3 regions of the Synechococcus sp. WC101 genome follow, and region 2 is predicted to be linked to each of the others. Evidence: riboswitches for the same ligand, from Rfam matches in the RefSeq annotation. Region 2 holds a riboswitch; each other region holds the start of a gene.
The links. Region 2 has a riboswitch for cobalamin ahead of NW809_RS01525 (TonB-dependent receptor). Riboswitches for the same ligand answer to the same signal wherever they lie in the genome.
Positions count from the first base shown of each region.

Region 1: it holds a riboswitch for cobalamin, as region 2 does, so the genes downstream of both, NW809_RS03915 (sirohydrochlorin chelatase) here and NW809_RS01525 (TonB-dependent receptor) in region 2, are expected to answer to the same signal.
Region 3: it holds a riboswitch for cobalamin, as region 2 does, so the genes downstream of both, metE (5-methyltetrahydropteroyltriglutamate--homocysteine S-methyltransferase) here and NW809_RS01525 (TonB-dependent receptor) in region 2, are expected to answer to the same signal.

Region 1 covers NZ_JANSHG010000034.1:2,482-7,015, reverse strand. The annotation lists gene NW809_RS03920 (hypothetical protein) at 1-371, opposite strand, end outside; gene NW809_RS03915 (sirohydrochlorin chelatase) at 483-1,523, opposite strand; cobalamin riboswitch at 1,553-1,689, opposite strand; gene NW809_RS03910 (heavy metal translocating P-type ATPase) at 1,818-4,136, opposite strand; gene NW809_RS03905 (heavy-metal-associated domain-containing protein) at 4,247-4,441, opposite strand; gene NW809_RS03900 (DUF5340 domain-containing protein) at 4,506-4,534, opposite strand, start outside.
Region 2 covers NZ_JANSHG010000011.1:15,304-19,837, reverse strand. The annotation lists gene NW809_RS01535 ((2Fe-2S) ferredoxin domain-containing protein) at 1-863, opposite strand, end outside; gene NW809_RS01530 (DUF1636 domain-containing protein) at 873-1,259, opposite strand; gene NW809_RS01525 (TonB-dependent receptor) at 1,330-3,273, opposite strand; cobalamin riboswitch at 3,313-3,454, opposite strand; gene NW809_RS01520 (DUF1565 domain-containing protein) at 3,546-4,534, opposite strand, start outside.
Region 3 covers NZ_JANSHG010000121.1:209-4,742, reverse strand. The annotation lists gene metE (5-methyltetrahydropteroyltriglutamate--homocysteine S-methyltransferase) at 1-1,587, opposite strand, end outside; cobalamin riboswitch at 1,993-2,198, opposite strand; tRNA gene NW809_RS09055 (tRNA-Arg) at 2,213-2,287, opposite strand; gene NW809_RS09050 (molybdopterin synthase catalytic subunit) at 2,321-2,806, opposite strand; gene NW809_RS09045 (MoaD/ThiS family protein) at 2,807-3,070, opposite strand; gene moaC (cyclic pyranopterin monophosphate synthase MoaC) at 3,045-4,139, opposite strand; partial or broken gene NW809_RS09035 (cyclic pyranopterin phosphate synthase MoaA) at 4,144-4,534, opposite strand, start outside.

The sequences.
Region 1 (4,534 bases), on a different contig from region 2:
CGGTCGAGGATCTTTTGGTGGCGGAGCTGGGTTTGGCGGATCTCCTCAGCCACTTGCAGAGGACGCGGATCCACTTCGGGTTGCCGCGGCCTACCACCGTGATCGGCAGGATCGAAGGGAGACACAGCCGCCAACAGCGATTCTCGAAAGTCAGGCCAGGAATGCGACTGCAGACCCATCTGAACCAGCCGCCAAACCCCGTAGGAGGCCCCAATTGCAGCCAGGAGCCCAGGGATCCCGGCCAAGGACAGGGAAACCTTGGGCAGGGTCGGCAGGATCTGATCCAGCAGGCCCACCACCAACGCGAAGACAAAGATCCCGCTCCCCGCGGCAGCGGCACCTGAGACCCAAGAGGAGCGGGAGAACATCATCGTTTCTGTTTTTTCGCTAGCAGAACCACCGGAGCAGGAGAACCAGAGGTCAGGTTCACAGATCGCCTGCCTGCATCTCAGTTTATCCCGCCGGCAGCCTCTGTTTCTCGCTTAGGGCACTTGCCAAGCCCGCTGGTGGTAGCTCTGCAATTCGGCCCAGGGATCCGCTGCTGCTGCGGGGGTATGGCCGTGGTTGTGGTGATGGTGAGAGTGATGGTGATGGGATCCGTGCCCGTGATGGTGGTCATGATGCTCGTGAGGGTGGTGATGGCTGGATCCAGCTCCAACCTCTGCGCTCACGGCCAGGCGAAACTTGCACAGGTGGCAGTTCATCGGGGTTTGGCCCTGCAGGGCTTCCTGCTCCAGTTGCTGCAGGCTGTGCAGCACCGTATCCACAAGGCCCAATTCCGGCAGCATCAGCCAGTCGATTTCCGGCTGTCGTTGTCGTTGTTTCTCCACTGCCGCCTCGATTTTTTTCACCAACACCCCCGTAAACAGAAAGTAGGGCAGCACGATCACCCGACGCGGCTGCCAGGACGAGGCCCGCTCCAACCCCACAGGCAGGCGGGGATGGGTAATGCCGATAAAGCAGGTCTCCACAGCGGCAAACCCGGATCCTTCCCAAAGCAGCCGAGCCAGTTTACAGGCTTCGGCATTGGCCTCAGGATCGCTGGAGCCGCGACCCACAAATAGGAGCACGGTTTCTGCCTCTGGGATCCGCCGCGGTTGGGCAGCTATCAGAGCAGCCAATCGGTCTCGCAGCAGTTGCAGGATCTCGATGCGGATCCCCAGCGGCCCACCGTAACGAATGCGCAACTGGGGATAGAGGGCCTGCAGGCGATCCAGTTCCATCGTCACATCGAACTTGTTGTGGCGGGCCCCAAACAGCAACAGCGGCAGGGCCACGATCTCCTGCCACCCTTGGGCCAAGCACTGCTCTACCCCCTGGGCAATGGTTGGCTGGGTCAGCTCCAGAAAGCAGGGGATCACCGGTCGATGGGGAGTGAGGGATTGGTAGACTTGGGCCAACTCCAGAAAGGCTTGCCGCCCTTCAGGGTCGCGGGATCCATGGCCGATGAGCAACAGGGGCAAGGCAGGAGAAGAAAACTGCCCAACCGCACGGGGAGGGGAAAAACTGAGGACATCCAACACAAAAAACTCCGTTCCTTGTGAATCGCAAGGGGTACAGGACAACGGCAGGTGGGTGTTCTGGCTGAGGGAGGGATCCCATCACAGTTGCGTCACAGTGGCGGATTTGCACCGCGCTTTCCCCAGTCTGCCTGAGCCTTTTAGGTTAGCTTGCCGCTTGTCGTTCACCAAGCCCCCTGGGGGGGATGTCCTTGTCTGCCAGAAGATAGCCCTGAGGCATGAGCGGTACGGCAGACTCATGCTCAAAGGGCAGCAAAACTGTTGCCGCGCTAATCCCCCTTGCCCCTGGGAGAAGGCCTAACGCCGGCCTGCCGGTCTGTGGGCTCGAAAGTGTCGCAGGCGCAGGGCATTGGCGACCACCGAAACGGAACTCAGGGCCATGGCCGCCCCCGCCAGCATGGGGTTGAGCAGCCAACCGGTGAAGGGGTAGAGCGCCCCGGCGGCAATCGGGATCCCGAGCGTGTTGTAGATAAAGGCGAAGAAGAGGTTTTGGCGGATGTTGGCAAGGGTGGCGCGGCTAAGTTGAATGGCGGTAACCACGCCCCGCAAATCGCCGGATATCAGGGTAATGTCGCTGGCGGCTATGGCCACATCGGTGCCCGTCCCGATGGCGATCCCCACATCGGCTTCTGCCAGTGCCGGCGCATCGTTAATGCCATCTCCCACCATCGCTACCCGGTGGCGGGGCCGTCTGAGCTGGCGAATATAGGCTGCCTTTTGCTCAGGGCGGACTTGGGCGATCACCCGGCGAATGCCTGCCTGCCGAGCAATGGCCTGGGCGGTGGTGGGGTTATCCCCGGTCAGCAGGATCACCTCCAGGCCCATCTCCTGAAGCTGGCGCACCGCTACAGGGGAGGTGGGTTTAATGGGGTCGGCAATGGCCAACAGCCCCACCAGACGGTGGGATTGCGCCACGCCGATCACCGTTTTGCCCTGGCTTTCCCAGGTCTGAACCCGCTCCAACCAAGAGGGATCCCAAGCGATCCCCATCGCCTGCAACCAGCTCAGCCGACCGATGCCGACCCACTGATCCTCCACCCAGGCTTCTGCCCCCTCGCCCACTTTTGCCTGAAAGTGCTGGGCCGGCGGGATCGAGATGCCTTCGGCTTCGGCTTTTTGCACCACTGCCTGGGCCAGCGGATGTTCCGAGTGTTGTTCCACCGCTGCTGCCAGGCGCAACAGGGCTAGGGGGGAAGATCCTGGCGTCCAGATCTCGGTGACGCTGGGACGGCCCTCGGTGAGGGTGCCGGTTTTGTCCAGGACGACTGTGCCCAGGCGATGGGCCAGCCATTCCAGGCTTTCGGCCCGCTTCACCAGGATCCCCAGTTCTGCCCCCCGCCCCGTCGCCACCATGATCGAGGTGGGGGTGGCCAACCCCAGCGCACAAGGGCAGGCGATGATCAGCACCCCAATGGTGTTCACCAAAGCCAGCGTCGGATTGCCCGCCAGCCCCCACCAGAGCACAAAAGTTAGGATGGCTACCCCGATCACCGCCGGCACAAACCAGGCCGTCACCCGATCCGCCACCTGTTGAATGGGAGCTTTGGATCCCTGGGCCTCCTGCACCAGGCGCACGATCTGGGCCAGAAGCGTATCTTTGCCCACCCGCCGCGCTTCCATCACAAAGCTGCCCGTCTGGTTGAGGGTGGCCCCGATAACCTCATCTCCTGCCGACTTGCTCACCGGCAGGCTCTCGCCCGTCACCATCGACTCGTCCAGGCTGGAGGATCCTTCCAGGATCACCCCGTCTACTGGCACCTTCTCACCGGGGCGCACCCGGATGCGATCCCCCACCTGCACCGCCGCAATCGGGATATCCTGCTCCACCCCGTCGCGGATGACCCTTGCCGTTTTCGGCTGCAGCCCGATCAGCTTGCGAATGGCCTCGGAGGTTTGCCCCTTGGCCCGCTGCTCCATCCATTTGCCCACCAGCACCAGGGTGACGACCACCGCCGCCACTTCGTAGTACACATCCGGGTGCAGGCCCTGCTGGTGGAAGAAGTTGGGAAAGAGGGTTGGAAAAAGGGAGTAGAAAAAAGCGGCGCTCGTTCCCAAAGCTACCAAGGTATTCATATCCGCCGAGCGTCGCTGCCAAGCCGCCCAGGCGCCACGATAAAAAGGCTGGCCCACCCAAAACTGCACCGGCGCCGTCAGCAGCAACTGCAACCACGGATCCTGCAGCCAGGGGGGCAGGCCGGGGATCTCCCGCCCCAGCATCATCGGCAGGGATCCGATCAGCAGCACCGTGCTGAGGCCCACTCCTATTGCCACCTTCAGCTTCAATTCCCGTTCTGCCGCCCGTTGGGCGATCCGTTCTGGGTCGGTCGGATCGGACTGTTGCCAATCGTCTTCGACCAAGCGCGCCTGATACCCCGCCTGCTCCACCGCCCGGATCAAGGCTTGCGGATTCACCAGCCGGGGATCCCCTCGCACGATGGCCTGCTCGCTGGCAAAGTTGACCGCTTGTGCCGTAACGCCCCGCACGCGACTGAGGGCCTGTTCAATGACGGCAGTGCAGGAGGCGCAGCTCATGCCCTGGATAGCCAAGCGCCAAGTGCCGCCAGCAGATGAGGCGGACAGGCCGGGGGCAGCGGAATGGGAACCCGAATCAGACATGGCTGTCCTCAGAGCAAAAATTAATAGCAAAAGCCCTCTTTCCCCCAACCAGGGGAAAACCACACCTGTGAACCTTGTCCCGCTACTGCCGACGGGCAAGGGAAAAATCGCTAGGCCGGCGGATAGCCCACTTGGGCGAGCACCTGTCGCCAGACACTTTCCGGCTGCTCAGACGTAATCCGCACCTGCTTGGTCTTGGGATCCGCCTCCACCTGCGCCTGGGGATCCTGTTGCCGCACCGCCTGCGTGATGGTGTCCACACAAGCGGAGCAGGCCAGCTTCGGCACCGTCAAAACAACTTGCATCCTGGGAAACCTCCCCAGCCCAATGCCACCAGCTTGATGCTAAACCTTCCAGTGGGCTGGAAGGTCAAGAGGGTGGCTGAGGCTCCTCTATGT
Region 2 (4,534 bases):
CCAGGAAAAAGGTGAGCTTTCAAGGGGCAGTTCTTTAGCAGATGCTCCTGGAGAATTTGCCGCGCTACTTGGGGGGTAACCCGCTTGTACCAGGTGCGATCTCCGGAGTAAAAAACCACCGGCCCTTGTTGACAGACTTCTAGGCATCCGGAAGTAATGACCTGAATATCCAAATTGGCTTCCCGCAGGGCCGATTGCAGAGCTTCCACAACGGGCTGATAGTGGCGAGAAGGATAGCAGCGGCTGGAACGGCAAACCGCCAAATAGGGCCGCTTGAGGGGGTTATCTTCATACGGGATCCGCTCTTTTCCCTCGACGTAAATGGCCCGCAGGCGTTCATAAAGGGAGAGCTTCTGATAGTCGGCTTTGCCTTCGGGCAGGTAGTCTTCTCCTGGCCCCAAAAAGGGACTGGGCAAAAAGATCTGCAGCAGCGATTCCTCTGCTCCGTTCCAAAATTGGATCCCCCATTGGCGAGGCTGGCCCTGCAGATTGAGGCGGCGATAGAGGGCGGCGCGGCCGACCAATCTTTTGCGGCGCAGCTCAGGTGGAGTTCTGCTGTAGGGGCCGCCCTGGTGCTCTTCTAGACACAGGTGCAAATGCCAAGTTTCGGTGGCCACGGTCAAATAGCCGTCGTAGAGCACACAGAGAGCAGGGGGATCCTTGAAGGCCGCCTCCAGCACTCCTCCCTCCACCACCTGGCCCACTTGGATCTCGGCCCAGCGCTCCTGAAAGAGCTCATAGAGCAATGGCCCAAGACAGTCGATGTGAGCCGGGATCCCTTCGTAGAGAGTTATCCAGCCAGTGGGGGAAACCTCCTGCCAACTCTGGTTTAGAGGCGTGATCCAGGGGCTGAAAGCGGCCATAGGTTGCTCCTATTGGACTGGTGGAATGCGGGCAATCACCCCCTTTTTAAGAGGGCGCTCTGCCCAGGGCAGGACGCCATCGGGCTTTGTCAAATACAGCTTCGCTGTTTGCAAGATTGGCTCTACGTCTTGGGGATCGAGATCTCCAAACACGTAGGTCATCTTTCCAGGGGCTGCCAGGGCAATCACGCAGGCATGGCTGCAGCCGCTCATACAGGCAACCGGCTTAAGCTGCAATTGAGGATTGAGCACCTGCGATTGCAAGGCAGCCAGGAGCATTTCTCCTTTGCTAGTCCCTTCTTTTTGGCCGTTGACCCAGCGAGATCCACAGGTGGTACAAACCCAAAGGTAATGTTTGGCCTCAGCTTGAGTCGAGATTCTGGTTGAGATCGTCATACAGTTGCTTCCAAACTAGAAGCACCCTACAAATGGCTAGCCAGGGAGTTAAAAACAGCCTGAGATGTCGCTAAAATTGCCCCCGCAGGTTCACCCTCAGCGTGCGACCAACGCCGGGATAGCCGGGGAAGACTTCATACTGCTCGTCTAGCAGGTTGTCGATCCCCATCTCTAGGCTTAGGTCCTCAGTCAACGGGATCCCTCCTCGCCAAGCTACGGTGGTGTAGCCTGGCAGGGATTCCGTGTTGGTGTTGTTGGTAAAAAAGCTCCCAATGTGATGGACTAAAATTGAGCTGTGCCAGCCTTGCTCGTGACGGTAGGTCAGGCCTAAGTTCAGGCTATCGGCTCCCACAAAGGCTAGCTGCTTGCCAACTGTAGCTGGGTCAAGGGCGGCGCGGATGATGGGATCATTGAGGGTGTAGTTGGCAAAAAGCATCCAGTTTTCCCCCAGCCGCACATCCAAAGCTGCCTCCAGGCCGGTGTATTCAACCAGCCCAATATTTTCATAGGTTCCTCGGCGCGGCCCAAGGCTGACAAAGGTGATGCCATCGCGGATGCGGTTGTGGGCAAAAGTCAAGCGCAGCAGGCCAAAATCTCCCAAGGCTTGATCTAAGCCAATGTCAAAGCTTTCCCCTCGCTCTGGGCGGAGATTGGGGTTGCCATCCACTTCAAAAAAGCCGCGCAGCCGAAAGAACAATTCCGAGATCAAGGGGGTGCGAAAGCTGCCGGCGTAGCTGGCCCTCAAGGTAGTTCCCTCGGCAACTGCCCACCGGATCCCCACAGCCGGCGAGGTGGCCGAGCCGTTGGCCAAACTGCTGAAGTCCTGACGGATGCCCAGGTCGAGGTGGAACTGGGGATCCGGGCTGTAGTCCAGGCGGGCAAACAGGGCCCCCTGGTTAACCGTATCGTCGTAGTTGATATTGGCAGAACCCCTGGCAAAAGAAAAAGTCGTATTGCGGGCTGAGATAGAGCGATAATCTGCCCCCAAAACTCCCTCTAGGTTTTCGCCGGCCTGCCAAGCATATTGAAGCTGGGATCCCCAGCCATTGCGCAAGATGACGTCGCGGGATCCCTGGCTTTGCGGAGCGCTGAAGCGGTAGTTGAGATCGTCCAAAAAGACTCTTGCCTGCAGGGATCCTGTTTCCTGAGTCCACAGCCAACTGAGATCCAGCAGCAGATCGTTGGTGTTTTGCTCTGCGTCGGGAGAGGGAAACTCTACACTGCCGGGCACGCGAAAGGCTTTGTTGAGGTAGAGGGCGTTGGCTGTTAGGACTTGATCTTCGGCCAGTTGCCAGGTGAGCTTGGCCTGCAAGTTGTGGTACTCCACCGCCGAGTTTTCCCGCCTGCCTGACTTGCCCAGCCGCTCAATGGCAAAGGGAAAGTCGTTGTTACTTTGCAGACGGCGATAGCTGAGCACCCAGCCCAGATCCTGGGCTTGGCCGCGACTTTGGATCCCTTGCTCATTGAGACCGTAGCTGCCGACCGCCGCTTCCAGCACCGTCTCCGTTTCTGGCTGCGGCTCCACCGTGACGATGTTGATCACGCCGCCAACGGCGTCTGAGCCGTACAGGGTAGAGCCGCCGCCGGGGGAGACTTCAATTCGCTCGACGACATCGGTGGTGATTTGCGAGAGGTCAAACCCCCCGAAAAAACCCAGATCGTTGAGAGGGCGGCCATCCAAGAGCACCAATACCTGCGCCGTTCGCGCCCCTCGCATGAATTGAGAGCTAAGAGCTCCCAACTGAGTTCCCGCTGTGCCATCGCTGAGGATCCCGGGCAAGTAGCGCAGGGCTTCCTGCACCGTCCTTGCCCCTTGCTGGCGCATCTGCTGGCGGGTGATGACATAGACTGGGCGGGAAGACTCTCGCAGCAGGCCGGGACGGCGAAACGGGGTGGTGACGGGTTGATTCAAAATCTCGGCGCTGAGGCCGGTATCCAAGATTGCCTGCCCCCAGGCCGGGATCCCCAAACTCAAGATCCCCAGCCCAAGGCTGAGACATACAGTTACTTTCATCCGGTTGCTCCTGCTTCCGTGCGACGCGGAAGGGCTAAGCTTTGAGCCAAAGCCGCAGGCGGGCATCCTGACTGAGGGCCTCAGCCCATCACAGTTGCGGCACAGCGCCGGATTTGCACCGGACTTTCCCCATTGCTTGCCCTGGCTGATCCCCAGGACAACCTGACGGCACGGCTTTCCTCCCCATTGCTCTGGAAAAAGCCGTGCTAGGCATCATACATTCCCTGCTGGGGAGTTCCTATCCTGCCGGGGGGGATCCCTGGGCAGTGAGGTCAACGGAAGATCATCTCCGCCACCGCGTCAAAGCCGGCGTCCAACAGCCGATCCAAGACTGACTGGGCCTGGCTGCGGCTGTCGTAGAGGCCGGCCTGCAGCACCCTCCTGCCGTTGAACACGGTCTCCACCGCTTCGGGGACGAGCTGCCGCAGCCGCTGCAAATCGTCGCTGCCCTTGGGGGTCACCAGCACACGAAAGCGGGTGGCCGACTCTGCTGGGGCTACCGCCGGTTCTGGAGCCGCGGCAACGGGAACAGGGGGGGTTGTTGGGCTGCTGCCCGCTTGTCGGCGAGCCGGGGGTGGCAGGAGGGTAGTAATATCCGTGAGAGGAGCCACAGATTGCTGGCGGACGGGAGTGGCAGGAGCAGGCTCAACCGGTTGGGCAGGCGTGGTGGAGCCATCGGGGGTGAAGGGGACGGCAACAAACTCCTGGGGTTGAGCGCCTGCCGGCTGAGGGGGGGCACTGGGCAAAATGCGCCCTCCCGATCCCGCTGCAGGAGGGGGAACGGGGGCAGTCGATTGGGGCACCGTCACCACCGGCAAGGTGGGAGAGGCCGCCGCCGGCTGGGGATCCCTGCTGGGAGCCGGAGGCTCGGCCTGCGGAGTTGTGGGCAGCGTCAAGCCGCCTGCCGCAATGGGTGGCGGGGCGTTGCTGGGCAGCGCAGCCACCGTGGTCTGGCCGGCCAGATTCAGTTCCCCTTTGGTTTTGCCGGCCAGTTGGTTGCCGTTGGCGTTGAGGCGCAGACCGCGGGTGGCGTTGAGGATGTCGTACTGGCCGTTGCCCTCAAAAATGTTGTTGCCCGGCTCCGAGGCCGTGCCCAAGTCTGGCTGGGCGTTGGTGATGGCCGTGAGACCGGTTTCCAAGTTGCGGGCGATGAGATTGTTGCGCAGGATGGGACGGGCGCTGCCGCCGACAACAATGCCAGTGCGGTTTTGCAGGATGCGGTTGTTGCGCACAATCGGCGCCGAGCGCTGGTCGATGGTGA
Region 3 (4,534 bases), on a different contig from region 2:
CACCTTGAACTCCCGCACCGTCATGGGGCGAGGGCGAGACACGTCGCCGTAGAGAATGGGGGGACGCACGCAGCGGCTGCCATAGCTCTGCACCCAGCCGTGCTCGGTAAAGGCAAAGCCCTGCAGTTGTTGGGCGAAGTATTCCACCATGTCGGTGCGCTCGAACTCACCATGCACCAGCACATCCAGGCCAATTTCTTCTTGGATGCGGATGCACTTGGCAATTTCGGCGTCGATGGCAGCTTCGTATTCGGCCTGGGAGATCTCGCCCTTTTTGTACTTGACCCGCCACTGCCGGACTTCGGGGGTTTGGGGAAAAGAGCCGATGGTGGTGGTCGGCAGCGGTGGCAGCTTGACCTGCCGGCCTATACGCTGCTCGTAGGGAAGGGAGCGCTGGAAGTCCTGCGCCGTCAGGTTGGCCAAGGCCTGGCGCACTGTAGAGTTGGGGGGATTGAAGTCCTGGAAGGCCTGCCACTGCTGCTCCAGCTCCTGCTGCTGGGCGGCGGTGTCTTCGCCGTTGAGGGTGCGGGCCAGCAGAACCACCTCGGCCAGCTTCTGCTCGGCAAAGCTGAGAACATTGCGCAAAGGCTCTGGCAGGTGGGTTTCCAGAGCAGCGTCGTGGGGCACAAATTGGAGCGAGCAAGAAGGCTGCACCCGCAGGTTGGGGGCTAGGGCTTGCAGCTCTTGCAGAGTGGCCAGAACGGCTTTGGGCTGGATCTGCCAGACGTTGCGCCCGTCCACTACCCCCGCCCCCAGGATCTTGTCGGCGGGGAAGCCGTGGGCTCTGACCAGTTCCAGGTTGTGGCCGCGGGTGAAGTCGAGGCTGAGGCCAGCTACCGGAAGCTCCACCGCCCAGGGGTAAGTCTCCCCCAAGTCGTCAAAGTAGGTAACCAGGTGGAGAGGGATCCCCACGCTTGCAAGCCAGCGGTAGGTCTGCTCCACCGCTTCCTGAAGACTTTTGCCTTCGCTGGTCACCAAGATGGGCTCATGGACTTGCACTTCCCGGATCCCCAGGCGCTGCAGCTCCTGCAAGAGTTCTCTGTAGAGAGGAAGCAGCTTCTCCAGATCCCCCCGCAACTCGCCAGAGCGCTGGCTTAGAGCAAGAAGGGTAACCGGACTGAGGAGGACGGGGCTGGTGCGGTTTCCTAGGATCCCTTGCGCCCGTCGCACCGTGGCCAGGAAGTCGTCGAAATGGGCCTGAGGGATCGCGTCGGCCTCAATTTCCGGCACCAGGTAGTGGTAGTTGGTGTCAAACCACTTGGTCATTTCCAAGGCCGGCAGCCCCTCCTGCCCCCGCGCCATGGCAAAGTAGCGCTCCAGGCCTGATAAGCTCTGAAACCGGGAGGGAATCAGCCCCAGCCAGGTGGCCCAGTCCAAAACGTGGTCGTAGAGGGTTTGATCTCCTACGGCAATGTGGTCGAGGTTGGCCTGTCGCTGGGTTCGCCAGGCCTGACTCTCCAGATCCTGCAGCGTCGCCAACAAGGCTTCCGCCTCCAGGGTGCCGCCCCAAAAGGCCTCCAGGGCTTTCTTCAGCTCGCGGCGCTTGCCCATGCGGGCATAGCCTAGGGTTTGAGTTTCAATGGCCATAAGGTACCTTGTCCTGAATCGAATTCGGTAATTGAGGTTGCCGCCAGTTGTCATCCAACCTAGGCAGCAAGAGATGGCCGCCGACATGCCTATCGGTGGCATCCCGGCAGAAGGTTTTCCCTAGGCCAGGAAACCTGCCGGAGCTGTCAAGGCGTTCCTTCACCCTGGCGGCTTGCCCACTCTGCACAGGGGGATGCCCAGAGGACTCTTTTGTGCAACCAAAGCGAGCAACCGTCCTCCTAGCTGCCCCTGAGCTAACTGCTCAGCTCTCTTGTCCGCGCTTTTGACTGAGTGCCTACGATCCGAGAGCGTCGAAAATCCGTAAGCAGGCCGATGAAAAAACTTCGAGACGGGAACGGGCTAACGTCAAAATGGGGAGCATATCTGTACCTCGCAGATATGGTGAACTGTGGAAAAACCGCCGGCGGGCATTCTGACTTGCTCAGTTTTGGAGGGGCTGGCTTGCGTCTCAAGGCCTCTTGCAACAACGAACTAGGGATCCCAAGTCCAAAACCGGCTCACAGCTGCGGGACAGCGGCAGATTCTCACTGCACTTTCCCCGTTGCCTCTGACGGCTGATCCCCGTCAGAACCGACAGTAGACTTTATCCTATCACTGGTTTTAGCGGGACTGGGCGGATTTGAACCGCCGACCTAGCGCTTAGGAGGCGCTTGCTCTATCCAGGCTGAGCTACAGCCCCAGGTCAGGTACCTCACTGATACTAGCAGAGAGGCTAGGGGGTATCGCCGCAAGGCTGCCGAGCAATAGCGTTCTTATGGAATTGCTGGAACAAAGGCTTTGCTTTCTGACACAAAACCCAACGCGGCGGCTCACCCCAGTAGTACTCTTTTTTCCAAATGGGCAAGCGCTCCTTGATTGCATCAATGATGTAACGTGCTCCAGCAAAAGCGGCGCCGCGATGTTCAGCTGTAGCACCAACCCAAACCGCAATATCACCAATTGCAAGATGACCCTGGCGGTGACAGGCAACAGCACCGCAGAGGCCAAACTTGGCGTGGGCTTCTCGGAGGATCTTCTCGCCCTCCTTCTGGGCAAGGATCTCGTAGACTTCGTACTCCAAGCTGAGAACAGGTTTGCCCTGGCTGTGGTTGCGTACCCAGCCCTCGAAGGTTACTAAGGCACCCGCTGTGTTATTGACGAGCAAACGACTGAGTTCAGCTGGCTGGATGGTGCTATCCACAATTAGAAAACGCAGCATTTAGCCCCCACAAACTGGTGGAATGAAAACTACCAAGGCACCTTCATCTATCGGCATAGTCAAGTCACAGAACTCATGATTGACAGCAACCTTAACGTCATCCGCTGCTAGCGAAAATCCATACTTTGCTTGCAGCTGCTGATAGAGCTCTAGGTAGTTTGCTGCACTGGTTTGCAGCACTTCGCTGCTCCGCTGAGCCTGTTCCCGCAGCACTGCTACATATTGAATTGTTACGGTCTTACTTAGGACAGATTGAGTTACCATGGCTGCAACTACCCCAAACTGATTGGAAAGTGGCATACTCCTCGGCGGTATTGACGTTCATGAGCTCGACCTCATGGTTGGGGGTAACTAGGGTGCAGGGCTGCCTGCTGAGGATTTCCACAGGGCAGTACACCCCTTCCGCGTAAGCCCTTTCTAGTACCGCTGCAGCTTGAGGAGTATAGATGGCGCAAAGAGCTTCCGGGAAGCCGCGCTCGGGGTTAACATAGCAAGTTGCGATTGTTTCGGCTTGGTAGTGATCCAGCAGCTTTTGGATTGTTTCTGACCGAAGGTTCAGTAGATCACAGGCAACAACCAACCAGTTAGCTTCAGGATGAGTATTCAAGGCAGTCAATAGGCCACTGATCGGGCCAACGCTTTCTACTAGATCTGGTAGTGTGGGCAAGAGCTCTAGAGCTGTGCCCGACCACTGACCGGCACGCGCTGACAAGTAAACCTGCTGGCAGTAGGGCTGCAGCAGTTCATAGAGATAGGCGGCGTGGGGTTTGCCAAAAGGGTTCAGCAGCGCTTTATCGCGACCCATGCGCTTGCTACGTCCCCCTGTGAGCACCAAGCCATAGAGGGGACGTTCCAGGAGGGCGTTTTTGCCGCCGGACTTAGTTACTAGGCGGGTCTCCTGGATGCAGATATGGGGCGACACCGACTTGCACATGTCATAGATTGTCAGCGCTGCTGTTGCCGCACCACAGAGAGCTTCCATTTCAACCCCTGTCTTAGCGCTGGTCTTGACAGTGCAGTGGATGGTTACAAGCAAGTGATCATCAATTGTGATATCAAAGGTGCAGTCTTCAACAGGGATCTGATGACAAAAGGGGATCAGTTGGTCAGTTCTTTTAACAGCCATTGTACCGGCAATGGTTGCTGTCTGAAATACCGGTCCTTTTTTCAGGTGGATATCTTGGCCAACAACATAGGATCTGAGAGCAGGTGGCAGTTGAACTCTTGCCCGTGCTGTGGCCGTTCGCAAAGACACCGACTTGTGGCTAATATCTACCATATGCGGATGGCCTTGAGCATTAAGATGGGCCCATGTACGATCAGCTTTGTCCATAGAGCTAGCCCCCTAAGCCGTACATTGGGTGTGAGACCTGCTCAACCCGGCGCAGTGGTTTCATCCCCAAAAGCTGCTGGTAAATTTGCTGACGTTGGCCTGGTGTTTTGTCTCGAACCGAGAGACCCTCCTCACTAAATAGGCAGGCAAAGAGACGACCATCAGCTGTCAAGCGCCACCGGGAACAGCTGCTGCAGAAGGGCTGAGACTCAGAGGCAATAAATCCAACTTTAACATTCTCGTCGATTGTAAAGTAAAACGCTGTCGAATCAGGTGCCGCTGGAAGGGGGGTTAGAGTATAGCGTTCTTGCAGACGGGCAATGCACTCTTGTGCTGAAACGTAGTGTTCTTCATAGAGAGAGTTGGCATAGCCGACCCGCATCAGCTCCAGAAAG